2 linked regions of the Acetoanaerobium sticklandii genome follow. The protein of the gene in region 2 interacts with the protein of the main gene of each other region in a pairwise test. Links are inferred from orthologs where the notes say so. Each region holds a gene or a part of one and is shown on either strand. Other genes may lie near its edges.

Region 1 (17,959 bases), 160 kb from region 2 along the record:
TTTGTCTGGAATATCGCCTGAAAACGAGCCTAGCTTAAAAGTTCTGTCTGAAATAACTGATTTAGTAAATAAGGAAGGTATAAGAGTTTTATTTTTCGAAGAGCTAGCAAATGATAAAATCATAAATACTATTGCCGATGAAACTGGTGTAGAATCAGACATTCTATATACCATAGAGGGCATGACTGACGATGAAATAAATGCTGGAGAAGATTATTTCTCAAAAATGAGATTAAATTTAAGTAAGCTAAAGCTTGCTGTCGAGTAATGGATTAGCAATCATAATAGCTAAAACCTCATATATCTAAACAATTCAAAATATAAAGAAATTCATAAAGGACTGCAAAATAATCATTTAATCCAGCATATCGAGGTTAATTTTAAGCTACAATATGCTGCATTAAATGATTAGTTCGCAGTCCTTTTCTATTGTGAATAAAACAATGTCAATTATTTTAAAACCTAAACTCTGTTGTTTGGATTCACAGCCCTCGGATGCATAACGCCTCCAGAATACGAGGTTATATCATTTACGGAAACAAAAACATTAATATCTTTTTCTTTTATATAGTCATAAACTTCTTTTACTCGTTTTCTCTTGAGAGTTATAAGAACCATAAGTCTTTCACCTTCTCGACCTTCTCCTTTAAAAACTGTCACACCAAAACCCTTTTCTCTTAGCTCATCTACTATATATCTATACTCTTCTCTTATTATTAATCTCATTTGTGCATCTCCAAAAGCAAGTCTATGTTCTAGCTTTGCGCCAATGAGATTCCCAAGTGAAAAACCAGTAGCATAAGCCAGTAAATACCACCACTTATCAAGCTGACTTACTACGTCCCCCAAAACCTTCATATATACTATTACCTCAAAAAAACCAATTAATGCTGCTATATTGGATTTTCCTTTAGTAAGTAGAATTGTCCTTGTAGTTGCAAGTGAAACATCACAGATCCTTAATACAATAATTAGTATCATGTTAAGAATAACAGTTGCCATAATAAACCTCCTAGTTTCTAAATAATTATTGCTCGACTTTCTCGTAGTGTCGTTTACTTAAGCTTGGATTTCTAAGTCCTACACTTTTTATCGAGCTCATATTTCCATACTCATCAATTGCAAAAAACGTTAATATATTCCCCTTAATATCTACATACCCACTTGTATTTATTTTATTGGTTCTTTTCATAGAAGGTGCGCTTGTATCAAATGAGTAATATATCTCTGATTTTTCTAATGTATAGATAAATACCTTATTATTTTTATATTTATAAAAAACTTCTGGTTTTCCTAAATCGCCTCTTTTGTGCTTTAAAGCTTCCTTATTCAATACTGATATATACCAAGACATAGTATGATGGGATAACTTTCTGCTATTAACTTCCTCCATGAAAAAATAAAGCTTATCTCTTGTAGTCATACTAGTGTCATCCGTATCATCTGAAGGTATTTTTTGTCCGTTTTTATATTCCTCGGAATAGCCTATTTGTTTAAATTCAGGGCTTTCAGTTTTAAATAGCTTTTTTAAAAGCTTTGACTTTCTCAAGGCTTCATTTTCAGATACCGCTCCTGCAAATATATCCTTAGTATATGATTTAAGCTTTGCACCTCTAGATGAATATGGAACTATGTCATATCTTTCAACTATTCTATGCAAGTTAAGTAGCTTGTCAGCATTTGCTGAGGATGAATAAATTTTTGAAAAGGCTTTGTCCGAGAAAGGCGGCGCTCCAAAGCTATAAATTTGAATTTGATCTCTTGGAAAACTATTTTTTTCTTTATCAATAAGCATAGCAGCATAAATAGAAGCTATCGCTCCTCCACTGCTATGCCCTGACAAAACAATTAAGTCTCCTGTTTGATTTGCATTATCGATTATTTCTTTCAGAGATTTATTATCAAAATAAATTTTAGACTCCATTTTCTCAAACTCCAATGCACAAGCATAGTAGCCTCTATGAACCTTTCCTTTTCCATTAAAATCTATTTTTTTTGATAAAGTACTAATTAACCAATCTTCATGTAGCTTTCTTATATTATTAAGTCCTTCTGTCCCTCTAAATGTAATAGAAATCACTCTTCTTTTCTTTCCCTTTGCATGAATCCACTTGTAGCCAACTATAGCCTGAGTTGATGCCTTTGCAAGAGTCTGAATCCTAGGGTCAGTTATATCAATCTCTCCACTGCTCCCTCTTTTTATAAATCTCCATAGGCCACCATAGCTTTTTAGAAATGTATCCATATAGATTCTTGCATTATCGTAATTATGTACTAGCTTGATATCTTGGAAATTATTTTTTTTAAGTATCTCACCAAAATATTTATTCGATGAATCAACCAAGCCAGCTTCTCTTAATTCAACAGGGTTTCTATAGCTTTGTGATGCTAAGTATGCAGAGAATTGAGCTAAGGGATAACTCAGCTTGGGATTGTATCCCTCAAACTGATTATTAATCCTAGTGTAATCCTCATAATTTACTATAAATTCTCTGTCACCAATCGTAATATATGGTCTATCACTAGCAACTGCTATATCTATAAACAAAAAATTGTGGATGAGTATCAAGGAAATAACTATACTTATTTTTCTTTTCAAAGCTTTCCATCTCCATAGCTATATATCACTATTTGTTTTATCTATATAAATTTCTTTTTTATATATAAAATTATTATCAATTAATTCTACCACAAACTTATAGTTATCGCCTGTTTTTTCTAAATAACAGTTTTTTACTCCAGAGGCTATTTCATATCCTCCTATAGAGCCTAATGAATTGTTTTCTGACAAGAGATTTTTTCTAATAAAAATTTTGTTCTTATCCTTTATAAAGTTAACTGCATTTATATTATATGCACCACCCGTGCTTTTTTTCGTTTTATAATAGAGCACCAATATATCAGATTGGGTAAAGACTTCAGCTTTGTATTTCTACTTTTATAATACGTTTATTAATTGTCATAAATCATTTATTAAATATTCTTTCTAAGAAAATATTTTAGGTAATCAAAAATTTGTTTACATCCGAAATTTTTACAGAGTAATCAGTTTCACTTATTATTCTTTCGATTTCTTCAACGACTTCACTCTTACTATCAATATTTTTGATAGATATTTTATCAATTCCATTTAAACTATCTGTCATTAAACCAGATTTCAATATAAAAATAGTGTCTACAAAATCTTTATTTTTATAAATATCTACTATGTATTTTGCTTCTGGTAATATAATCTTATTATTATACATATAATTAAAGCAATTAACATTACTAGTTATCTTTTTTAATTCTTTTGATATTTTGGAAAATCTTTTATTAAAAGGTATATAATATTTCCCTTTAGAAGTCTCTATTTCAAAAACAACATCTTCAAATCTAAATTCTTCCTCATGTTCAATATATCCATACTTATTTTTTTCAATATATTCTGTTGAAAATGGATTAACAATTAAAGGTTTTTTATATTTTATTATACCTAGCTTCCACTTTTTATCTACAATCATACTTACACTCTTAACTACTATTGGAGATAATGACCTATTCTCAATTATTAAATTATATGAATTTCCATCTTTATCACATGTAGTACCATAACTTAAGACTTTTATTTTTTTTGAAATAAAAGTAAGTCTGAAAGTGTATAACGTTATTAATAATATGGAAATATCTGATGCAAAAGTAATCCAATTTCTAATTATTTCAGAGTTCTCAATAAAAGTTATTAATATCTTTTTTAACATTATAGTTCTCCCTTAACAAATCTCCTGTATTTTTTATTAAAAAATACAGGCTTTGTAGCATTTTGATATTTTTTATTTGCATTTTCCCTTAATTATTAAACTATTCTATAAATATTTTTCCACAATTTACGTTATGATTAAATTATAATCTCTTCATATCAACTTTATAATACATGACACTATATGCTCACCAATATAAAAAAATAAAAGCCAAAAGGCTTTTATAAAATATATATTGACATTAATTCGCTAAAAAATATAACTCATCTTTTAATTCTTCATAAGATATTGCTCTTAGTTCTTCAGCTTCTAATAACTCTATTATAGTCGATTTTATATAATTGTTCTCGTCTTCCAGTCTCATTATTTGATTTTCTAACTCATATTTTTCTTCTTCTAGTTCATGTACCTCTTCTTCAAGACTCTCTAAATTAATACTTATTTCTTCATCTATCATTGATATATTTTCATCATAAGTTAAAGTTGTATCTGCTTCTAAATTACTACTGTATGAATTCAAAGCTACTGAACTATACGAATTTGGTAATCTTATAAAAGTTGAATATATTATGAAACCTGTAATAAATAGTAATATTAAAATAAACACAATCAATTTCTTTCCCATTAATATAATCCTCCTTATGGATTACATCTTTTACATGGAATAAAGCCCCCATTGATAGCTTCTTCTCTTGAGCTTAATGAAACTTTATTTGATTCGTTCATTTGATTTACACTGCTGCAAGTAGGATAATGAAACTTTTTAGTATTTCTATTTCCTATAAATGTCATTTCATTATTAACAGTTGAAGCTTGAGGCTTTGGTTCTGAAAAAACTGGAGCAGTAGTGGCAACTTGCTGACTCCATAAACCTACAGAATTTTCTCTAGCTTGTTTTTCTAAAGCTAGAAAATCATTCGTGTACTTAACATTAGGAGGGTATGTTGAAACTTGGGCTAACCCTTCGCTAAGTAATGTTTTATTGAACATTACATTATCAATCCACACATAAGCTAAAAGTCGTCCATATCGGTCTCTTTCTTCAACATCTAGCTCAAGAGCAATTTGTTTACCTTCAAGCTTACTTTTAGTAAATTCTGAAGCCATTTTTCCTTCAGGTACATTTTTAGATTGGTCAGGATGAACTGATTCAGGTGTATCAATTCCAATTAATCTTATCTTCTCTGTATTACCATCAATTAGAACTTCTATAGTATCTCCATCAATAGTTCGTGTTACAGTATAAAGCTTAGCACCTGTTTTTTCAGTTTTAGATGCTTCTTGATTTGAAGTTTGTTCGGCTACTATTTCGTTACTATTTTTATTTTCTTCCGTTGCATTTAAAGGTATCTGATGCTCTTCGCTTTTGACAGGAGCAATTGGAATAAGCATAACTACAATAAATGAAGATATAAAAAGAGCTAATGCTTTTTTAAAATAAGATTTATCTCTGTTTTTTATGAGTTTGAAAAAGTTAACCATAGAATAAACAAATAAAGCTATAGCAATAATGCTTAACAAAGATTCCATGTCTAAACCTCCAAATCTAATAACTAACCTTTAATTATACAGTGAGAACCCTTCATATTCACTCCAAGAAGATTTTAACCCTAAATTATTAAGAACATCAGTAGTTAAAGGTAAGTAATTTACTCCAGCAAAATTTATAATTGGATATTGACTACTGTCAACAGTTGTGCCATTTACTATCATAGCTTTGCCCACTTTTGAAATTGATTTACTTTGACCTTTAACTGAGTATCCGCTATTAAACGCAGAAACGAATGCTCCTTTATTTACTGCTTGAGAAGTTCTATTAACAATTATCCCGTTTGGATTATTCCAATCATATGATATATCAAGATAAGTTAGGAGATCAGATGTAAGTGGAATATAAGTTATATTATTGTAATTTAAAACAGGATATTCAGAACTTGTATTATTTATTTCTGTTCCATTTATTTTCACTGAAAAATTAGGAATCATTGCTTTTGGAGTGGCAATAACAGTTTTTTGTGGCGTTGTAGTTTGGTAACTTGAAGAGCCACCTGAATATGGGCAAGAACCATTATTATGTAAATGAGGAGGATTCCCTCCACAATGATAATGATAATATCCTAAGCCACTTTTATTCTTATTATCTTTATGTCCACCACTTGAATCAGTTTTACCCCCATGAGCTAAACTAGGTACAGTTGATAATAAAATAATGGATAAGACTATCAAACAGATTCTTTTTTTCACAATAATTCCCCCTTATTTATTTTTTAAATTTTAAGCAATTCGATTATTTTATTTGCTAAACTATCTATTAAATTTTATTTTAATACATTTCTAAATATAAACTATATTAAATAACATTCTAAATCATTATTTTTTAAGCAAAATACTACTTTTATTTAATTCTAGGCGATATTTTATAAATATTCAATTAAAAAGAATAGAATTTATGGTTTTTTTAACAATGATAATATAGTGCTGTCTGAGTCCTCCATTAAAGTGAAAATATAGAGTTCCTCTGTTACCCTAGTTATGGCAGTATATACCATATTTATATTTTTTATAAATGACAAAGCATCCGTATATGAATACTCATTAGCTAAGCTGTGAGCGTAAAGCATTTCCAATTCGCAAAGAATTACAACCTTATATTCTAAATTATTTATAGAAAATATGTTTGATATTGTTATACCTGATTTATAGGTCAGGTTAGTAAAGTCCTCATTTGCTATCATAAAAGCAATTCCAGCCTCTTCTAAAGCCATCTTTAAAAGATACTGAAAGTATATAACAGATTTATTTTTTGTCCTTCTTTTGTTAAATGGATAGATAATACAGATATCGCTGTATTTTATGCGCTTATCTGTGAGCTTTGATATAAGCTCAGTTATATGCTTAAGCTTATCCTCTACTGTATCACATTTAATTATATTAGCTGTTTGTCCTTTATGCCTTAGGGATGTGCTCTTGATATAGTAGTCTTCAGGCAAAATCAAATTCTTTTCATCTATATATTTAGTTACATTATCTATAAAGTTGTTCGTAAAATCCGAGAGATTTTTCGTGCATCTATAATTTTTATTAAATTCTGCTATTTCTGCATACTCCAAGTTCTCCCAGCCACCAGTAAAGTTATTCATAAATCCTCTTATATCCTTTGCTTTATCAGAGGAAATCATAAAAAAATGCTTAGTTCTATAAAGTAAATTTTTAAGAAAATGGATATAATCTTCCTTGAAATTTTCAGCCTCATCAATAATAATTCCTTTATAGATATGCTGGCTTTTATAAATTTGGCTTGTTTTTGTAAATATGGTTTCAAATTGTTCATCAAAAGATTTTGGATTATTTTTGTCTACCTTCAGACCATAGTTTTTAGATAAATTTAGAATGTAGCTATGGAAATTTATTATTTCAACATTGTTTAGCTTTAATCCCATCATATCTAAGGTCGATCTAATGTCTTGCATCAGCTGTTTATTGAAAGTCAAAAACAGAAATCTATCTTTATCATATATCCTAGATAATTTAATCAGCCTTGCTATAAGTGTAGTTGTTTTACCTGAACCGGCAGGCCCTATAAAAAGAGCATTTCCATATCTAATTGAATTCACTCTAGTGATTTGCTTATCAGTCAAGAAAGTTGCTTGATATTCATGGTCCTTATAATTAAAAATAATCTTTTTAAATTCTTTATTTAAAATTCTTTTATCATCCTCTTTTTTTATCACATGGTATTCTCTCGCAATACTATACCTAAGTAAATTCGATTGAATATCATCATTCTTCTTAGAATAATATTTTTTCAGCTCAATACTATCTTCTTTTAGCAAAGAAAATATATTTGAATCTACTATATGCGCTTTTGCAAAATCGTCTTTATAAGAGGATAAGTCTACATATGGCATTATATATATATAATTCACATATAAATTTTTGTATAACCCATTTATTTTGCTTATGAAGTAATCGTGCTCTTCCTTCATAATCTCAATGAGCTCTTCTTCAAGTATTGAAAATGTCTCTTCTTGTGTGTCCATAAATTTTATAAATAAAACATGTCCATTTTCTTCATAATATAAGTCTGCATAGAAGTTCTCAAATGGCGTTATTTTTGTTATGCCAATCCCTGAAAGCTTATTTTTAAGATGTTTATAGAACTCTCTCTCACTGTCTTTTACTCTTAATGCTTCAACGTCGGATATTATATTACTCGAATAAAGTTTCATATATCTCCTCCTGATTGCTCGCTTTCTATTATCTTACACTAAAAAAGGGACTCTTGCGAGTCCCTATTGAAATCATATTTATTTAGCGTAATCAACTGCTCTTGTTTCACGAATTATACTTACTTTTATTTGCCCTGGATATTCCATTTCGCTTTCAATTTTCTTGGTTACATCCCTTGCTAATAGTGGTAGGAAATCATCAGTAACGTTGTCTGGCTTAACGATGATTCTAACTTCTCTTCCTGCTTGAATCGCATAAGATTTTTCTACACCTTCATAAGAATTCGCAATTTCTTCAAGTTTTTCAAGTCTCTTGATATAAGCTTCTAAAGTTTCTCTTCTTGCTCCTGGTCTAGCTGCTGATATTGCATCTGCTGCAGTCACTAGAACTGCCTCTACTGATTGAGGTTCATAATCCCCATGATGTGTAGACATAGCGTGGATTACTTCTTTAGGCTCCTTATATCTTCTTAATAGATCCATTCCTATTTCTACGTGTGTTCCTTCCATCTCATGGTCTACTGCTTTTCCTATATCATGAAGTAAACCAGCTCTTTTAGCTAGCTTTACATCTGACCCAATTTCAGCTGCCATGATTCCACATAGATGAGCAATCTCAATAGAATGTTTCAATACGTTTTGTCCATAGCTTGTTCTGTACTTTAATCTACCAAGTAGCTTAACAAGTTCAGGATGAAGTCCATATACTCCAGTTTCGAAAACGGCTTTCTCGCCCTCTTCCTTGATTATGTTGTCCACTTCTTTTTTAGCTTTTTCTACCATCTCTTCAATCCTAGCAGGATGAATTCTTCCATCTGCTATAAGCTTTTCAAGGGCTATTCTTGCTACCTCTCTTCTTATAGGATCAAATGCTGATAATACTACAGCTTCAGGAGTATCATCAATAATTAAATCAACTCCAGTAAGTGTTTCAAGGGTTCTTATATTTCTTCCTTCTCTTCCTATGATTCTACCTTTCATTTCATCATTTGGTAGGCTCACAACACTTACAGTTGTTTCAGCTACGTGATCTGCAGAACACTTTTGAATAGCATAAGCTACTATTTCTCTAGCTTTTTTGTCTGCTTCATCCTTAGCTTCGTGCTCTAGCTCTTTAATTTTTAGAGCTAAATCATGTCTTACTTCTCTTTCAGCATTAGCTAAAATTTGGCTTTTAGCTTCTTCAGTTGTCAAATTAGAAATTCCCTCTAATTTTTCTAGCTGCTGAGTTTTGATTTCTTCAATTTGGTTTTCTTTTTCAGTAATAGTTTTCAGTTTCTCTGATAATTTTGTTTCCTTATCTTCCTGTTGAGCTATTTTTTTATCTAAATGCTCTTCCTTTTGGATAAGTCTTTTTTCAAATTTTTGAAGCTCAGATCGTCTTTCTTTATAATCACGATCAAATTCATTTCTCATTTTGTGAACTTCTTCTTTTGCCTCAATTAATTTTTCTTTTTTTACAGTTTCAGAGTCTTTTTCAGCTTTTTCAACAATTTCTTTAGCTACTATTTCGGCTTGGTTAATCTTGCCTTCTGCAATTTTCTTTCTGGCCATATATCCTATAAATGCTGCTATGATTGCAGTTACAAGTGCAATTAGTATTGCGTTTGTTATAGTTATAATTATAGCCACCTCCTTTTTTATATTTTTTAAGGTGTATATCACCTCTAATTTTAATATTTATATGGCTTTGTGTCAAGAATGCACTATTTTGCAGGATATGCAAAAAAGCTCCATCTGGAGCTTTTTTTGATTAGTTGAGTATTAAATTAAAGCAATATAGAATATATAATTATTCGATTACTCCTCTTTTGAATCGTCAACATCAGTTTTTGCAATCTCAATAGGAGAAGTGTTAATATTAAAATACTCTCTTACCTTTGATTCAACTTCGTTCATAAGTTCTGGGTTTTCCATGAAGAATTGCTTAACATTTTCTCTTCCTTGTCCTAATCTTTCTTCATTATAGCTATACCAAGCACCAGATTTTTTTATAATATCTAAGTTTGCTCCTATGTCAACAAGCTCTCCAACTTTAGATATTCCTTGACCGTACATGATATCAAATTCACATTGTTTAAACGGTGGAGCTACTTTATTTTTGACAACCTTAACTCTCGTTCTACTTCCAAGCATAGTATCGCCTTGCTTGATAATATCTATTTTTCTTACATCTAATCTAACAGAGGCGTAAAATTTTAGTGCTCTTCCTCCTGTTGTAGTTTCTGGATTTCCAAACATAACGCCTACTTTTTCTCTAAGCTGGTTGATAAAAATAGTTATTGTTTTGGATTTATTGATAGATCCAGCTAGTTTTCTAAGCGCTTGAGACATAAGTCTAGCCTGAAGTCCTATATGAGAATCGCCCATTTCTCCTTCGATTTCGGCTTTCGGTACAAGAGCCGCTACCGAGTCTACAACAATTATATCTATAGCACCACTTCTAACAAGGGATTCTGTAATTTCAAGTGCCTGCTCCCCAGTATCTGGCTGTGATACTATCAGCTTATCTATATCTACACCTAATGCTTTTGCATATACAGGATCAAGAGCATGCTCTGCATCTACAAAGGCAGCTATACCACCTAGTTTTTGAGCTTCAGCTACTGCATGAAGAGCTACAGTAGTTTTACCTGAAGATTCTGGTCCATATATCTCAACTATTCTACCTTTTGGTAGACCACCAATACCAATTGCTACGTCAAGGCCAATAGACCCTGTAGATATAGTTTCTATATTCATTTTTGCGTTTTCGCCTAAGGTCATTATAGAGCCTTTTCCAAAGTCTTTTTCTATTTTAGCTATAGCTGCATCTAATGCTTTACGTTTTTCTTCCATACGTTTTTCATCCATTTATACTCCACCTTTCTATCGAACATAAGTTCTAATATGATTATATATCACAAATATATGTTCGTCAACTAATGGTTTATTTTTGGGATATAAGTTTTTTGTTTTTCATTAAATAGTCCATTCCAGAAACAAATGTAAGGATTACAGCAATCCACATTACATATATTCCATATTTTATATTTAATAAAAGCATTAAAACTGCAATTATCTGAGATACTGTTTTAGCTTTTCCACCTTGTGAAGCCGCAATTACTTGGCCAGTATTAGCAGCTATAGCTCTAAGTATGCTCACAGCATATTCTCTAGTTATAATGAGAACAATCATCCATGCTGGAATCAAATTCATTTCTACTAATACCGCAAGAGCTGCAACAACTAAAACTTTATCAGCTAGAGGATCCATAAACTTTCCAAAATCAGTAATCAAATTATACTTTCTAGCCAAGTATCCATCCAAAAAATCTGTAAATGATGCAACAGCAAATATAATAGCTGAAATAGGTAAAACCGGAGAGTCTTTTTCGAAATATACTGCTACCAAGAAAAAGGGCACCATTATTATTCTGGAAAGAGTCAACTTATTTGCTATATTCATATTATTTCATCTCCTAATAAATCATATTCCATAGCATCTTTTATAGTTACTTTTATAAATTCACCTTCATTATGTGAAGCTAAAGCTTTGACATATATAATTCCGTCTATTTCTGGTACATCCCTGTAGCTTCTAGCTTCATATAAATTTGGTTCGATTTCTTTTTCTATTATAACTTCGAAATCTTTACCAATAAGTGCTTGATTTTTCCTTAAAGAAATCTCTTGCTGTAACTGCATTATTTTATTTTTTCTCTCTTCTTTTATTTCTTCTGCAACTTGACCACTCATAATAGCAGCTGGTGTTCCTTCTTCTTTAGAATATGCAAATACTCCAAGTCTATCGAATTCAATTTTTTTGACAAAATCATAAAGGGCATCAAATTCCTCATCTGTTTCTCCAGGAAAACCTGTTATTAGCGTCGTTCTAAGTACAGCTTCTGGAATGTGAGCTCTGATTAATGCTATTGTGTCTTCGATATGCTTTCCAGTAGTTTTTCTATTCATTCTTTTTAGAACTTGATCATGACTGTGCTGAATTGGCATATCAAAATAAGAGCATACCTTGTCAGATTCTTTGACTGTAAGTATAAGGTCTAAATCTATATCTTCTGGATAAGAGTACAAGAATCTAATCCAGTTTAAATCTTCAATTGCATTTAACTCTCTAAGCAGTCTAGGCAAGCTTTTTTCGTTATAAATATCGAGTCCATATTTCGTTGTGTCTTGAGCTATGACAATGATCTCTTTTACCCCACTAGCTGCTAACACTTTTGCTTCCTTTACTATATCCTCTAGCTTTCTGCTTCTGTATTTACCTCTAAGCTTGGGAATTATGCAATAGGTGCACAGGTTATCACATCCTTCAGCTATTTTTAAGAAAGCTGTGTACTTCTCAGTAAGCAAGCTTCTCTTTGAATCTGGTTTTAAATCGTGATTGATGTCTAAAATCAAGCTGTTATTTTCACCAAGCTCCAATCCCTGAATTATATTATATATATGTTCAAAGCTAGTGGTTCCTAAAAACGAATCCACTTCTGGAAGTTCTTTTTTAAGCTCCTCGCTATATCTTTGTGATAAGCATCCTGTAACAATTAAATGCTTTAGCTTTCCAATTTGCTTATACTTTGCAATTTCCAGTATTTCATTTATAGATTCTTCTTTTGCTGATTCTATAAATCCACAGGTATTAATTACAGCTATATCAGCTAACTGAGGAGAGTCCACTTTTTGTAATCCATTTTCTAGCAATATATTTAGCATGACCTCTGAGTCAACTAGATTTTTTGAGCATCCAAGCGTTGAAATAAAAACACTTTTATTCATTTATATCTCCTTTTCAGCATTATCATAGTATTCTAAGATTTTACTTACAGCCAAATCAATTTCATCTGATGAAACTGACATATCATATTTGTATTTATCTATAGAATAACTATATAATTTATCATAATAATTTAGAATTAAAAAATGCGCTACATATTCGTAATCCTTGTTTTCTATTTTGTTAATTAAGTCCTCTACAGCTTTTGTTCCAATAGTATCTTTTAATCTTGCAGTTGATTTTTTTAAGTACTCATCATCCTTAGTATTATACTTCGTATAATCCTTTACTAATCTTATTACCCTATTTTGAACAGAGGAATTTACTAAAATATGCTTTCCATCTGTCATTGTATCCCAAAAGCTTTTACACAAAGTAACTTTTCCTATTTTCTTACTTTCACTTTCCATAAGCACATTTTTGAATTTTGACTCTCTCAATATCTTTACAATTCGTGAATCAAACCATTTTTGGGTAGGAGCTTTACCTGAATAAAAAATTTCGCCATATACTGAGCCACTATTTTGAGCCAAGGCTTCTAGATTAAGTACACAGCAGCCTTTTTCTTCAAGTGCTTCTAGGAGCTGAGTTTTACCTGTCCCTGTATGCCCATGAAGCACAATAAATTGATGCTTCATACCTAAATTCTCAAGGTAATCTAATACATAGTTTCTGTAGGATTTATACCCACCACTAATTTTTAAAACATTTAGACCCATTTCATTTAAAAAATTTACAAGTGAACCGCTTCTCATTCCTCCTCTAAAGCAATATAGTATTATTTGATTATATTGCTTAGATAGAGTCAAATATTTGTTGTAGAAATCTTGAAGCTTAGGAGAGGTTATTTCTATTCCTGTTTTTACAGCAATTTCCTTTCCCTTTTGTTTATATAAGGTTCCTATTATAGCTCTTTCATCATCATCAAATATTGGAATATTGATTGAATCAGGGATATGATCTTCCTCATATTCTTTCGGTGTTCTAACATCTACAATTATTGAATTTTGTAATTCTAATACTTCTTCTATATTGATTTCTTTCAAAATTACACCTTCCTGCGTTTAAATTCCATCTATTTTTCTTTAATGTTTTCTATATAGACCTTTCTTGGTTTTACTCCATCGCTTGGCCCAACTATACCTTTTTGTTCAAGGTCGTCTATTATTCTAGAGGCTCTATTATAGCCTATTCTGAATTTTCTTTGAAGCAGTGATGTTGAGGCTTGCTCTTTTTCTTTAATAAAGTCTAGAATTTCTGTTATTAATTCATCCTCTGGATTATCTGCTTGCTCTTTTATCTTTTCAATTTCTTGGATTATTTCAGTGTTATCAATGTCCACGCTATTTTTTTCTTTTATAAAGTCAGTAATTTTGATTACTTCATTCTCAGAAATAAAAGCTCCCTGGATGCGCACTGGTTTATTTGCTCCCATAGGATAGTAAAGCATATCTCCTCTTCCTAGTAGTTTCTCAGCTCCTCCAGTATCTAAAATGGTTCTCGAATCTGTCTGTGAAGATACAGAAAATGCTATTCTGGATGGAATATTAGCCTTAATAAGTCCTGTGATTACATCTACTGATGGTCTTTGTGTTGCAATAACAAGATGGATTCCACAAGCTCTAGCCATTTGTGCCAGCCTGCATATTGCATCTTCAATTTCATTTGGGCTCACCATCATCAAATCTGCAAGCTCATCTATTATAAGAACGATTCTAGGAAGTCTTTCTTCAAACTTCTCATTGTATCCATTTATATCCTTTACTTTTGATTCTGCAAACAGCTTATATCTTCTATTCATCTCAGCTACTGCCCAGTTTAAAGCATTAGGCGCCTTTTTCATATTTGTTACAACTGGTATGAGAAGATGGGGTATATCATTGTAAACTGAAAGCTCAACCATTTTAGGGTCTATCATAATCATCTTTACATCTTTAGGCGAGTACTTATATAGTATACTGCAAATTAAGGTGTTTATACATACACTTTTCCCAGAGCCTGTTGCTCCAGCTACTAGCATATGTGGCATTCTTGCTATATCTGCTACTATTACATTGCCACCAATATCCATTCCTACTCCAAAAGCTATATCTACATTTGATGTATTGAAAGCTTTACTTTCTATTATATCTTTAAAGCTCACTACCTCACTTGTATCATTTGGTATTTCGATACCTATCAGTGATTTTCCGGGGATAGGAGCTTCTATTCTTATTGTTTGAGCCGCAAGAGCTAAAGCTAAGTCCTCGGTAAGATTAGTTACCTTGCTCACCTTAGTTCCTGGTCTTGGTTCTAGTTCATATCTAGTTATTGTTGGCCCTTGAGAAATGCTTTTTACCTTTGCATCTACTCCAAAGTTAAGTAAAGTACTTTCTAGCGTCTTAGAATTTTTCATTTTGCTACTAGAATCTTTTTTAGGATTTTTTTCACGGCTGTTTAATAGCTCTAACCCTGGAAATACATAAGAGTCATCACTTAATTTTCGAGGTCTTTTCATTACTGCTGGAATTTCTAAATCCAACTCACTTTCTAGTATTTCAGGCTTATCTATTTTTTCTTTAGTCTCATGAATAATTTCGATATTATCGGTTTCAACTTGAAGCTGAATAGGTTTTTTTCGTGGCTTTATAACTTTTTTATCTTCATCCTCATCAGAGTCTACTAGCACAAAATCTGTTATCTTTGCTTTTGTGTTTATTATAAATTCCTTAATATATGCTGGTCCTGTTTTAAATATTTCAAAAAATTTCGCAGGATCAATCTTAAAATAATAGATTAGAACAAAGAGTATTAAAGATATGCAAAGTAAACTGGTTCCTGCAGTTCCAAGCAATCCGTGAAAATAATATGTAATTATGCTAGTTATAAGCCCTGAGCCTTCTCCTCTTTGAGCCATAGAAAATATCAATCTGCTATTCTCAAGGCTAAGAGGTGTAGTCCTAGGCAAAAAATCCTTTTGCAGTAAGCCATACATAAGGACAACAACTGTTGTCAAAATAAAGGACAGAAGCTTAGGTATTTTTTGGTATTGAATTTTTTCAGGATATATGAGCTTGTATACCCCTAAAAATATTAAGATGAATGCTATTAATATAGATAGCTTCGAAAACAAGCCTAGCAGTATATACTTTATGCTCTGTCCAACTATACCCATTGATTCCGTTCTAACTGACAAAGTCATAAAAATACCAAAAAAAATGTAGCCTACTGCAAGTAGATTTTCATTTATTTGACTAGGTTTCTTCTTTTTTCGTGTTTTTCGCTTTACTCTCGACATACTTTCATCCACTACTTTCAGATACTTTTAATAATTATGTACTTTTATTCTTAGCTAGTATTTTCACATGTCTTACATTATTATACTATTTTAACTATTAATTATCAAAGATTGCTTATTTCTCAACATCATTTCTCCATTTCAAAGCACATCCATCTGGTTCACAGATTATCATGATTAATACAATAAAAAATCAGCTGGAATTTTCCATCTGATTTTTTTTGCTTATTGTAAATTTAACAAAATTAGCTTTGAATATAAGCAATCTTTATTACATTTATAGGGCTTTTATTCTCCTTTTGCAGGTTCTTCTGGCTTTAATAAAGCTTTTCTTGAAAGATTCATTCTGCCTTGAGCGTCTATTTCAGTAAGAAGAACTTCAAACTCGTCTCCAACAGAAAGCACATCTTCTACTTTATTTACTCTTTTCACATCAATTTGTGATACATGAAGCAAGCCTTCTTTTCCTGGTAAGATTTCCATGAAAGCTCCAAATGCCATTAGCTTTGTAACTTTACCCATGTATTTTTGTCCTACTTCAGGAACTTTGACGATATTTTCTATCATCGCTCTAGCTTTCTTGCCCATATCTCTAGCAACTGCTGCAATAAATACGTTTCCGTCATTTTCTATATCTATTTTAACGCCAGTTTCTTCTATGATTTTATTGATTACTTTTCCGCCAGGTCCTATTACATCCCTGATTTTATCTGGATCAATTTTCATTGTGATAATCATAGGTGCATACTCAGAGATTTCTTCTCTTGGAGCACTTAAAGTTTTCTTCATTTCGTTTAGTATATGAAGTCTTCCTACTCTAGCCTGCTCTAAAGCTCTAGTTAGAATTTCTTCATCTATACCAGCTATTTTAATATCCATTTGAATTGCAGTTATACCTTTTTCTGTTCCTGCAACTTTAAAATCCATATCTCCAAGGAAGTCTTCCATACCTTGGATATCTGAAAGTATAGCTACATCATCGCCTTCTTTTATAAGACCCATAGCAATACCTGCTACCATGTCCTTAAGCGGAACTCCAGCATCTAAAAGTGATAAAGTACTTCCACATACGCTCGCCTGAGAAGTTGATCCGTTTGATGAAAGAACCTCTGATACTACTCTAATAGCATAAGGAAAATCTTCTTTGCTTGGAAGCATAGGCTCTAGCGCTCTTTCTGCAAGTGCTCCATGTCCGATTTCTCTTCTTCCAGGGCCTCTAGATGGTCTTGCTTCTCCTACAGAATATGCTGGGAAATTGTAGTGGTGCATATAACGCTTTTCTTCTTCTTCACTTAAGCCATCAAGAATTTGAACATCTCCTAAAGCTCCCAGTGTAGTGATACTCATTACCTGAGTCTGTCCTCTTGTAAATAGCGCAGAGCCATGAGTTCTAGGTAGCACACCAGCTTCGCTCCAGATTGGTCTAATTTCTTCATGCATTCTATTATCTGGTCTAATTTTATCTTTTAATATAAGCTCTCTTACGCCATCCTTAGTAAGCTTATAAATAATTTCACTTACGTCTTTCATGTTGTCAGGATAAATATCAACAAAGTGCTCTAGGATATCTTTCTTCACTTTATCCATATTCTCAAGTCTTTCTTGCTTATCTTTAGTAAGGATTGCATCTTTCATCTTTTGCTTTCCATATTCAGATACTGCGCTTAAAATTTCTTCTTGAGGTACAAATAGTACAACCTCATCTTTAGGCTTTCCAATGTCATTAACAATTTCTTCAATAAAACCAACTATTTTTTTAATTTCTTCATGCGCAAATAGTATTGCTTTTAGCATTGTATCTTCTGAAATTTCACTAGAACCTGCTTCGACCATCATTATTGCTTCTTTTGTTCCTGATACCACTAAATACATTTGAGATTTTGCTCTTTGGTCTAAATCTGGGTTGATTATAAATTCTCCATCTATTAATCCAACTGAAACA
Region 2 (10,772 bases):
CTGATAAGATATCTATTTTCTGGTTATCAAATATGATATCTTTAATTTGAGCCGATGCTTCAAGCTCATTATATCCAATAAATTCATTTTTTTCGATAGAAAAAGTAAGTGTGTCAGCAGTTTCCTTCCATCCCTCTACACCTTTATCTGTCCTTGCAGAGCGAGCTCTTTCTTTTTGCTTTTGCATTTCAGCTTTGAATCCATCCTCATCAACCTTTAGTCCATACTCCTCAACGATTTCCAATGTCAATTCTATAGGGAAGCCATAAGTGTCGTATAATCTAAATGCGTCTTCACCACTTAAAACATCTTTAGATTCTGACTTAATTTTATCCATATACTCTTTTAAAATAACCATCCCTTGATCCAAGGTTTCTGAAAATTTTTCTTCTTCAACGGTTAATATTTTTTTGATATACTCTTTTTTCTCCACTAAATCTGGATATGCCTCGCCATAATTTTCTATTACAGTTTCCATAAGCTTAACTAGAAAGTTATTTTTTATTCCTAATAATCTTCCATGTCTTGCAGCTCTTCTTATTAACCTTCTTAACACATAGCCTCTACCTTCATTCGAAGGAAGAACTCCATCTGAAATCAAGAAAGTCACTGCTCTAGAATGGTCAGTAATCAATCTAATGGAAACATCTGTTTCAGTTGATTTTCCATATTCTTTGCCTGATAACTCGCATACATTGTCTCTGATGCTTTTCATAGTGTCTATATCAAAAATACTATCTACACCCTGCATGATGCATGCCATTCTTTCTAATCCCATACCAGTATCAATATTTGGATTTGGAAGTGGGTTATAGTTTCCATCTTCATCTTTATTAAACTGAGTAAAAACTAAATTCCAAAATTCTAAGAATCTATCGCAGTCACATCCTGGTTTACAATCAGGGTCAGAACATCCAAATTCTTTTCCTCTATCTATATATATTTCTGAGCACGGACCACAAGGACCTGTTCCTGTTCCTATCTCCCAAAAATTATCTTCTTTTCCAAGTCGAACAATTCTTTCTTTAGGAACATTTATATCCTTTTCCCATATATCAAAGGCCTCATCATCTTCTAAATACACTGTAACCCATAAATCATCTGGATTTAGCTCTAAATCTTTTGTAACAAACTCCCACGCCCATGCAATAGCTTCTTTTTTGAAATAATCTCCAAAAGAAAAATTTCCAAGCATTTCAAAAAAAGTAGCATGTCTAGCAGTTTTTCCAACATTTTCGATATCTCCTGTTCTAACACACTTTTGGCAGGTAGCCATTCTCTTATTAGGCGGAGTCTCTAGCCCCATAAAATAATTTTTCATTGGAGCCATGCCTGCATTTATAAGCAAAAGACTTTTATCATTTTCTGGTACTAAAGAAAAGCTACTTCTAGAATAATGATCTTTCGAACGAAAAAAACTTAAATACTTTTCTCTAATCTCATTTACTCCTAAATTCTTCACTGTATAACCTCCTCAACAAATATAATAAACTTAATTTCTAAATTTCAAATTTTATAATGACTTAATATAGGTGTTCACTTACATTTACTACAATTAAAAACCTCGTTCCTATGATAACTATTATATCACAGGGACGAGGTTAAATCGCGGTACCACCCTAATTGCCAATTGGCCACTTAATCTAACTGTAACGTAGTTAACGTGACTATTTATTAGACAGTCAGGCTCAAAGGCAGCTTCAAGTAATAATAACCTAGGGACTTTCAGCATATATCCCCTCTCTGTAAGGCAATTAAGCTACTTTACTATTCTTATCATAGCCGTTTGGTATTAAAATTATATTGATACAATTATATAGTCTTAGACTACAAAAATCAATATTAATCTTCTTCTATATCATCATGATGATCGTGATCATCATCAAACTCAACATCAGTTAATCCTTCAATAGTTAAATTATTCTTTAGCGCATAGTCTTGAAGAGCTTTCTTTATTGCTTGCTCTGCTAAAACTGAGCAGTGCATTTTTACTGGAGGAAGACCATCCAAAGCTTCTGCAACTGCTTTGTTTGTTAAATTTAAAGCTTCTTGAACAGTCTTGCCTTTAATCATTTCTGTAGCCATGCTAGAGCTTGCTATGGCTGAGCCACATCCATAAGTTTTAAATTTTACATCCTGAATCACATTATCTTCTACTTTAAGATATATTTTCATTATATCTCCACATTTGGCATTTCCAACTTCTCCAACACCATCTGCACCTTCAATTTCTCCAACATTTCTAGGATTTGTAAAATGGTCCATAACTTTATCGCTATACATTAACTGATTCTCCCTTCAAAAAATCTTCATATAATGGTGACATTTTTCTAAGTCTATCGATAATCGGCGGAAGCTTCTCAATTACGTAATCAACTTCCTCTTCCGTTGTAAAATCTGATAAGCTAAGTCGTAAAGATCCATGAGCTATCTCATGAGTAAGTCCAAGTGCCATAAGCACATGAGAAGGGTCAAGTGAACCAGATGTACAAGCTGAACCACTCGAGCCTGCTATACCAACTAAATCTAAGCTCAGAAGCAAAGCCTCACCTTCTATAAACTTAAAACAAAAACTTGCAGTTCCAGGTAGTCTACTTTCTCTACTTCCTGTTACAATAGTATGAGGTATTTCATTTAAAATTCCATTCATAAGTCTTTCTCTTAAATTAGTAAGCTTAGAAATATGACTCTCCAAATTATCATTTGCGATTTCACAAGCTTTTCCAAGACCTATAATTCCAGGTACGTTTTCTGTTCCAGCTCTTTTTTTACGCTCCTGCGCTCCACCATGGATTAAGTTATCTAGCTTAACTCCATTTTTAATATAAAGAGCACCTATTCCTTTAGGCCCATAAATTTTATGAGCTGAAAGTGATAGCATATCTATATTAAGTTCTTTTACATCAATTTTTATATTCCCAACTGCCTGTACTGCATCTGTATGGAAAACAATCCCTTTATCTTTACAAATTTGGCCGATTTCTCTTATAGGCTGAATTGTTCCAATTTCATTGTTGGCAAACATTATGCTAACTAAAATTGTATCATCTCTAAGATTACTTTTAAAATTATCTAAATCTACTAAGCCATCCTTGTTTACATCTAAATAAGTTATTTGAAATCCATGCTCTTTTTCTAAGTATTCACAAGTGTGAAGCACAGCATGGTGCTCAATTTTAGTTGTTATTATATGCTTACCTTTATTCATCAATTTAAAAGCTGCACCTTTTATTGCCCAGTTATCCGATTCCGATCCACCTGCAGTAAAATATATTTCATTACTTGCAGCCCCTAATAACTTTGCTACTTTTTCTCTAGCTTCATCTACAGGTTTTCTAACCTCTCTGCCAAAGAAATGTATACTAGATGGGTTTCCATAATTATTTGTAAAGTAAGGTATCATAGCATCTAGAACTTCTTTTTTTACCGGAGTAGTCGCTGCATTGTCAAGATAAACTCTTTTTTGCTCCATAAATCACATCTCCTTAAAATTATTTTTGCTACTTTTTAGTTTATGATCTAAAACCATATCTTTTAACGTTACAGAATCTATAACACTATCTACACTATCTTTAATTCTTTGCCAAACTACTTTGGTAACACAAAAGTCAGAGTTCTCGCAATCAGCATCTTCTTCTAAAACACAATCAGATGGAGCCATAGGTCCTTCTAAAGCTCTAAGTACTTGACCTACTGTGATTTGTGAGGACGGCTTGCTAAGATAATAACCACCTTGAGCTCCTCTTACACTTTTTACTAAACCTGATTTTTTTAATATAGCAAAGATTTGTTCTAAGTACTGCTCTGAAAGTCCATTCTTGTCTGCAATATACTTTAATGAAAGTGGAAGATTTTCCTCTTCCTTTAGCGCTAATTCAAAAATGGCTTTAAGTCCATATCTTCCTTTCGTTGATAGTTTCACGTTTATAACCTCTTTTCACAATTCCTAGTCATTTACTATGAATTAATTTTATTATAGCTTAGTGTCTTTTCTTTGTCAATCAAAAGACAATCAATTATTTTTTAATATCTTTCCAATAATTTTTAATGCTCGTTTCGAATTTATTTTTTTGCGATTGGTAATATACCCTAGTTTTTATTGCGTCAGGTAGATATTGTTGCACCACATAATTATTCTCAAAATTGTGCGGATACTTATAATCTATTCCTCTATCCAAATTCTGCGCTCCTAAATAATGTGCATCCTTTAAATGAATAGGTATATCCCCAACTGAAAACTTTTCTAAATCATCCATAGCGCTATCAATTGCTTTAATAACTGAATTGGATTTAGGTGATGTTGCTAATAATATAACTGCTTGGGCAAGAGGTATCCTAGCTTCTGGAAATCCTAAATGAAGAGCACTATCAACGCAGCTTTTTATTATAGTTATAGCATTAGGATAAGCTAGCCCAATATCCTCTGAAGCAATCACAAGCAATCTTCTGCAAATAGATTTCAAGTCACCTGATTTAATAAGCCTAGCTAAATAGTGAAGTGAGGCATCTGTATCGCTACCCCTTATTGATTTTTGGAATGCGCTTAAAATATCGTAGTGACTATCTCCACTTATATCATACATAAGCTGCTTTGATATATTTAACTTCTTCAAAAGTTCAATACTAATATTGATTTCATTTTCATCTTCATATAACTGTAAAATAAGTTCTATTAAATTGACTGCTTTTCTCATATCCCCATCTGCATAATGAGCAATATTATCTAATGCAATATCATCTATCTTAATTTTGTAAGTGTCATTTTTTAAAGATGCAATAAGAACTTGCACCCCTTTTTTTATATCTTTATGCTCTAAGGCTTTAAACTCAAGCACAAAGCATCTACTGAGTAGCGCTTTATATACATAGTGATATGGATTTTCAGTGGTGCTAGCTATAAGAACAATGTCCCCTTTTTCAATATAATCTAAAAGAATTTGTTGCTGTTTTTTATTAAAATTTTGTATTTCATCTATATATATAATCTCTTTACTGTCAAGAGTTTGAAGCTTAGAATCCTTTAATATTTCTTTTACTTCTTCTGTTTTAGTATAGGTTGCATTTAACATGTGTATAGATTTATTGCAAGAATTTGCAATAATATTTGCTACACTTGTTTTTCCGACTCCAGGCGGGCCATAAAATATCATATTTGGTATGATATTATTCTCTATAGCCCGATAGAGTACTCCGTCAGTCCCTGTCAAATGTTCTTGTCCAACTATTTCATCAATTTTTTTAGGTCTTACGATATCTGCCAGTGGTTTTTTCATAAAAATAACTCCTTGTAATAATAATATAAATTATTATAACTCCTTTAATATGATTATGGATAAAATTAAGTATTTGAATAATAAACTAAACGATTAATCAATCAAATATAATTTGCTAATCCTTATACAATTTTATACATAAAAAAACCCGGACAAATAGCCGGGTTGTAATTACTAGTGCTTATTCTTTTTAAGTTCATCTAGCAGTTTGTCATTTAGGATTTTAATGTGAGTACCCTTCATTCCAAGAGAACGTGATTCAATTACCCCAGCACTTTCAAACTTTCTAAGTGCATTTACTATAACAGAACGAGTAATCCCAACTCTATCAGCTATTTTACTAGCAACTAGAAGTCCTTCATCGCCATTAAGTTCATTAAAGATGTGCTCAACAGCTTCAAGCTCTGAGTATGATAATGTATTTATAGCCATTTGAACTACGGCTTTGCTTCTCATTTCATCTTCTAATTCTTCGCTTCTAGCTCTTAGAATTTCTAGGCCAACAACAGTTGCACTATATTCAGCAAGTATCAAATCCTCATCAGAAAACTTACTTTCATATCTTGATAAAATAAGAGTTCCTAGTCTTTGTCCACTTCCCATTATAGGTACAATTGTTGCATATTTCTCATAGCTTTTTACGTCATCTTTAAAAACCTCTAAAAGCTTTTCTTGAGTTAAATTTGATATAGTTTCAAATATGCGATTAACTGATTCAATATAACTATCTGGTAGTCTTTCTTCTCCTGTTTTTTCATCAATAATAGTTGAACTGTCTGACATATGAGTGAGTTCAACACCAAGAGCCTTTCCTTTAGAACTTACAATATATACATTGGCATTTAAAACGTCTTTTAATGTTTTGCTAAGCTCCGTAAATGATACTGGGTTTGAACCTGAGTTTTGAAGAATCTTATTGATTTTTCTTGTTTTTTCTAATAATAAGCTTGACATCTTATTCTCTCCTTTTTGTTTCTACACATTTATTATATTTATAAATTTATTGTTTTTAGAGAATTTAGTATTATTTTTTGAATTTTTTAAATTTTCTAAAGTATTTCAATACCACAAAAAATAATATCACAACTTATAAAAATATTCAAGCTTTTTTACCTATTTTTCATAATCGCACTCTTTGTTTGAACATTTTATTTTTTCAGTGGTTTTAGTTTTAGATAAAACCAAGAAAGAATCACATTTAGGACACTTTTCTCCATTTGGTCTATCCCATGAAACAAATCTGCACTTTGGGAAAGAAGAACATCCATAAAAAATTCTTCCTTTTTTTGTTTTTCTAATTATTACATCTCCATCACTACATTCTGGACATTTGATTCCGATTCTCTCAAGTATAGGCTTAGTTCCCTTGCATTCAGGATAGTTTTTGCATGCTATAAATTTGCCAAATCTTCCAAATTTAATTACCATTTCAGATCCACATATATCACAAATTTCATCAGTTTTTTCTTCCAAAATAACCTTTTCTATATTTTCAACAGCTTTTTCTATAGATTCTTCTAGAGGAGAATAAAAATCTTTAACTATATTTTGCCATTCAATTTCTCCATCTTCTATCTTATCTAAATTGTTTTCCATATCAGCTGTAAATGTATAATCAACGATTTCTTTGAAATTCTCACTCATTATTTCTGTTACTATAAATCCTAGCTCCGTAGGAATCAAGCTATTGCTTTTTTTTTCTACATAATCTCTTTGCAGTATAGTTGAAATCGTTGGTGCGTAAGTACTAGGTCTTCCTATTCCTAGCTCCTCTAAAGTTTTTACAAGGCTAGCCTCACTATATCTTGCAGGCGGCTGAGTAAAATGTTGTTTTGGATCTATCTTTTTTACAGGAAAAACACTTGCTTCTTTCATGTCTGGTAAAATAGTCTCCTCTTGTGAGCTAAAACTATATACTTTCATAAAACCATCGAATTTCAGCTTTGAACCATTTGTTTTAAAAATATATTTGTCGATTGATGCACTTATATTCTGGGAATCATATATTGCATCTGCCATCATTGTTGCGATAAATCGTTCCCAGATTAATTTATATAGTTTAAACTGTTCCTTAGAAAGCGAGTCTTCTATATCTTCTGGTGCTAAATCTACATAAGAAGGTCTAATACATTCATGAGCATCTTGAATTTTCTTTTTTGATTTAGAATTATTCTGATACTTCTTAAAATAGTCTTTTCCATATTTATCATTAATATAGTTTTTTGCATTTTCTTGAGCTTCATCCGATATTCTAAAGGAATCAGTTCTAATATATGTTATAAGCCCAAGGCTTCCCTTGCCTTTTATATCTACCCCTTCATAAAGTTGCTGAGCTACTATCATTGTCTTTTTTGTAGTAAACGACAGTTTGCCTGATGCTTCCTGCTGGAGTGAGCTTGTAGTAAAAGGCTTTGGCGCGCTTCTTTTTCTTTCTTTTTTTTCTACAGCTTTTACCACTAGATCTTTGTTTTTTATTGATTTTAAAATTAAGTCTACTTCATCTTTACTATGCAATTCTATTTTACCTTTTTCATCACCATAAAACTTAAAGTCTACTTTATTTTTCTTGTCGATTTGAGTAATTGCATCAATAGACCAATACTCTTCAGGTTCAAACGCATTAATTTCATTTTCTCTATCACAAATCAGCTTTGTTGTAACAGACTGAACTCTACCAGCACTTAAGCCCTTTCTTATTTTAGCCCATAAAATCGGGCTGATTTTGTAACCCACTAATCTATCTACTACTCTTCTAGCTTGCTGAGCATCTACAAGAGGTCTGTCTATTTTCCTAGGATGCTTGATAGCTTTTTTTATTGCATCTTTTGTTATTTCATTGAATTCAATTCTTATAGGTTCTTCTTCATTTAGTCCTAATAGATAAGCAAGATGCCATGAAATAGCCTCTCCCTCTCTATCGGGGTCAGTTGCTAGATATACCTTATCAGATTTTTTTGCTTGTTTTTTTAATTCATTTACTACGCTTCCTTTTCCCCTTATTGTGATGTACTGTGGTTCAAAATCATTTTCTACATCAACACCCAATTTGCTTTTTGGCAAATCTCGAATATGTCCTACAGAAGCCTTAACCGTATAGTTTTTGCCTAGAAATTTTCCAATTGTCTTAGCTTTCGCAGGTGATTCTACGATAACCAAATTTTTTCCCATTATTTCACCTCAAATATTTTATCTGATTGCTTATATATAATATGAATAAAACAATTTGCTTTAAAAAACGATACGAATCTATTTATATATTTAAAATTCAATTTTGTCAAATAAAAACAAATTTGATTCATATACTAACCTTAACCTTAATTAGCTGTAATAAGCATTAGAGCTATAATATTATATTTTTTTTAAAAGATAATATTCTGAATTTTGAATGCTTTATGGATTATATATTAAATAATGAATTATTTCAATACACATTATGTTTTTATACTTGCTATATGCCCATCATAATTAATGAATGACTTTATATCCAAGATATTGAGAATTCCTGTTACATCTTTAATATTTAATGAAGTATGAATTGATATCATATCAGCAGTACATATTCCCTTACTTTGAATACAACCATATATAGTTCTTTCTATCTCAGAAAGAGAGCTCATATCTTTACTGCCTGTCACCGCATTTCCATAATCCATTCCATAAGCTTCTAAAACATCATTTACACAGGTTACTAATTGTGCGCCTTGCTTTATTAGGTTGTTTGTACCAATACTAGAAAGAGAGTCAATGCTTCCTGGTACTGCAAAAATATTTTTACCCTGCTCCAATCCAAAATCCGCAGTAATGAGTGTTCCACTTTTCATTCCAGCTTCAATTATCAATATTCCATCTGACAACCCACTTACAATTCTATTTCTGAAAGCAAAATTAGCAGGAATAATAGGGCTTAAATCAGAATACTCACTTATCACCAATCCTCCTGAATCAATCACACTTTGCATCAACTTAGCATTGGTTTTAGGGTATGGCTTTGTTATCGATGAGCCTAGTACGCATATAGTTTTTCCATCACTTTCCAAGGCTCCTTGGTGAGCATATTTATCAATGCCAGAGGCCATTCCGCTAATTACACAAAATCCATTAAAAGCCAGTTCTTTTGAGAATTTATTTGCCGCCCATATTCCATAATTTGATGGTTTTCTCGTTCCTACTATAGCTATTGATAGATTCCCGACATTATCTAAATTTCCCTTGTAATATAAGAGTCTTGGGGCTTGTGCTATCTCTCTTAGCTTTTGAGGATATTTATCATCAAAATATGTCAAATAATTTAGATTATGCTTTTCAATATAGTTTTCTATTTGAATAAAATAATCATATTTAGAGGAATATAACTCATTATCAACTATAGATGAATTAATAGAATTGTTCATTTCTTGAATACTCGGAATCTTATTATCTTCTTCAATAGTAGAATCTATATAAACAAGTCTTTCAATCGAGAGTTTCTTAAATAATGATAAAAATAACTTTTTTCGGCTCATAGTCAATCCTTTCAGTGAAAATTTTGAAAATTTCGTATTTTAAAATCATTCTAATCCCAATACTTATGAAATGTTTTCCGGAAATTCAGAGCTTCTGCTATATGATTTATATTAATTAATTCACTTGAATCCAAATCTGCAATTGTACGAGATACTTTTAAAATCCTATGATAGCTTCTTGCTGTCAAATTACTTTGTTTAAAAGCTGCCTCAAGCAAGTTTTTTGCTTCCTTTGAGAGTATGCAATATTTTGTTATTTGCCTAGAATTCATCTGACTATTGTAATTAATTTTCAAGGATTTAAATCTATTTTTTTGAATTTCAACTGCTTTTTCTACCCTTTTCTTAATTGTAGCTGAGTCCTCCTCATCAATTTCCACTACCAAATCTTCATAAGGAATAGGAGAAGTTTCGACAAAAATATCCATTCTATCCAAAATAGGAGTTGAGGCTCTAGATAGATATGTTTTTATCTTATTATCGTTGCAGCTGCAAGCCTTTGATTGATTCAAAAAATTTCCACAAGGGCATCCGTGCAGTTATCACCCCATATAATGGCCATGAAATAATAACTACTAATAACAATATATATATTATAAGGAAGAAACTCAATCTTGATGTTAAAGATTTTGCTAAATTATGTAATTTATCCGAGGGTGCAATCACAAAAGCAGAAATAAAAAGGTCTCCTCGTATTGATACCATAAAAAAAGTAGCTTACGCTACTAATGAAACAATTTCTTTTGTTGGTGGTTTCGATGGGCTACCTGAGAATACTTTTGCTGAAAAACTATATAAAGCTATTAAATACCATGGGCATAGTTATGAAGAATGCGCTAAAGAATTAAGAGTTGGCAGGGATAGTATTGCTAGATATCTTAATGGTGGATTCCCAAGAACAAAAAGAATACAAGAATCTGTCGAAAAATATATATCTATTATAATGTAGATAAAAATTAGAAATATTTTAAAACAAAATACCTTTCCGAATATATAA

Evidence for each region.
Region 1: the proteins of dprA (region 2) and recA interact in binary tests that used the Bacillus subtilis proteins (3 or more experiments, as listed by UniProt). The link is inferred for Acetoanaerobium sticklandii from one-to-one orthologs.

Annotation. Positions count from the first base shown.
Region 1 is NC_014614.1:1,801,603-1,819,561, forward strand. What follows is about bases 8,797-11,744. They hold recA (recombinase RecA), read right to left. Parts: upstream 10,823-11,744; coding sequence 9,770-10,822; downstream 8,797-9,769. Other genes in these bases: rny (ribonuclease Y), read right to left, coding at 8,797-9,589; pgsA (CDP-diacylglycerol--glycerol-3-phosphate 3-phosphatidyltransferase), read right to left, coding at 10,899-11,417; rimO (30S ribosomal protein S12 methylthiotransferase RimO), read right to left, coding at 11,414-11,744. Outside these bases: CLOST_RS08460 (metal ABC transporter substrate-binding protein), read left to right, coding at 1-268; CLOST_RS08465 (DUF2179 domain-containing protein), read right to left, coding at 463-1,002; CLOST_RS08470 (lipase family protein), read right to left, coding at 1,028-2,599; CLOST_RS08475 (hypothetical protein), read right to left, coding at 2,618-2,893; CLOST_RS08480 (hypothetical protein), read right to left, coding at 3,000-3,740; CLOST_RS08485 (hypothetical protein), read right to left, coding at 3,982-4,365; CLOST_RS08490 (thermonuclease family protein), read right to left, coding at 4,380-5,270; CLOST_RS14095 (hypothetical protein), read right to left, coding at 5,301-5,984; CLOST_RS08500 (DEAD/DEAH box helicase), read right to left, coding at 6,188-7,969; more of rny, read right to left, coding at 8,048-8,796; more of rimO, read right to left, coding at 11,745-12,742; tRNA 2-selenouridine(34) synthase MnmH, read right to left, coding at 12,743-13,786; CLOST_RS08530 (FtsK/SpoIIIE family DNA translocase), read right to left, coding at 13,816-16,017; CLOST_RS08535 (polyribonucleotide nucleotidyltransferase), read right to left, coding at 16,306-17,959. UniProt on the Bacillus subtilis protein: Multifunctional protein involved in homologous recombination, DNA repair and competence.
Region 2 is NC_014614.1:1,644,831-1,655,602, forward strand. What follows is about bases 7,741-10,713. They hold dprA (DNA-processing protein DprA), read right to left. Parts: upstream 9,776-10,713; coding sequence 8,705-9,775; downstream 7,741-8,704. Other genes in these bases: topA (type I DNA topoisomerase), read right to left, coding at 7,741-8,441; CLOST_RS07655 (magnesium chelatase subunit ChlI family protein), read right to left, coding at 9,826-10,287; CLOST_RS07660 (helix-turn-helix domain-containing protein), read left to right, coding at 10,275-10,713. Also shown: alaS (alanine--tRNA ligase), read right to left, coding at 1-1,462; Fe-S cluster assembly scaffold protein NifU, read right to left, coding at 1,843-2,283; cysteine desulfurase NifS, read right to left, coding at 2,276-3,472; CLOST_RS07630 (RrF2 family transcriptional regulator), read right to left, coding at 3,476-3,922; CLOST_RS07635 (replication-associated recombination protein A), read right to left, coding at 4,017-5,273; GTP-sensing pleiotropic transcriptional regulator CodY, read right to left, coding at 5,448-6,227; more of topA, read right to left, coding at 6,387-7,740; more of CLOST_RS07660, read left to right, coding at 10,714-10,724. UniProt on the Bacillus subtilis protein: Protein that helps load RecA onto ssDNA during transformation. Binds cooperatively to circular ssDNA, is able to bridge different segments of DNA. Favors the loading of RecA onto SsbA- or SsbB-coated ssDNA and formation of RecA-DNA filaments.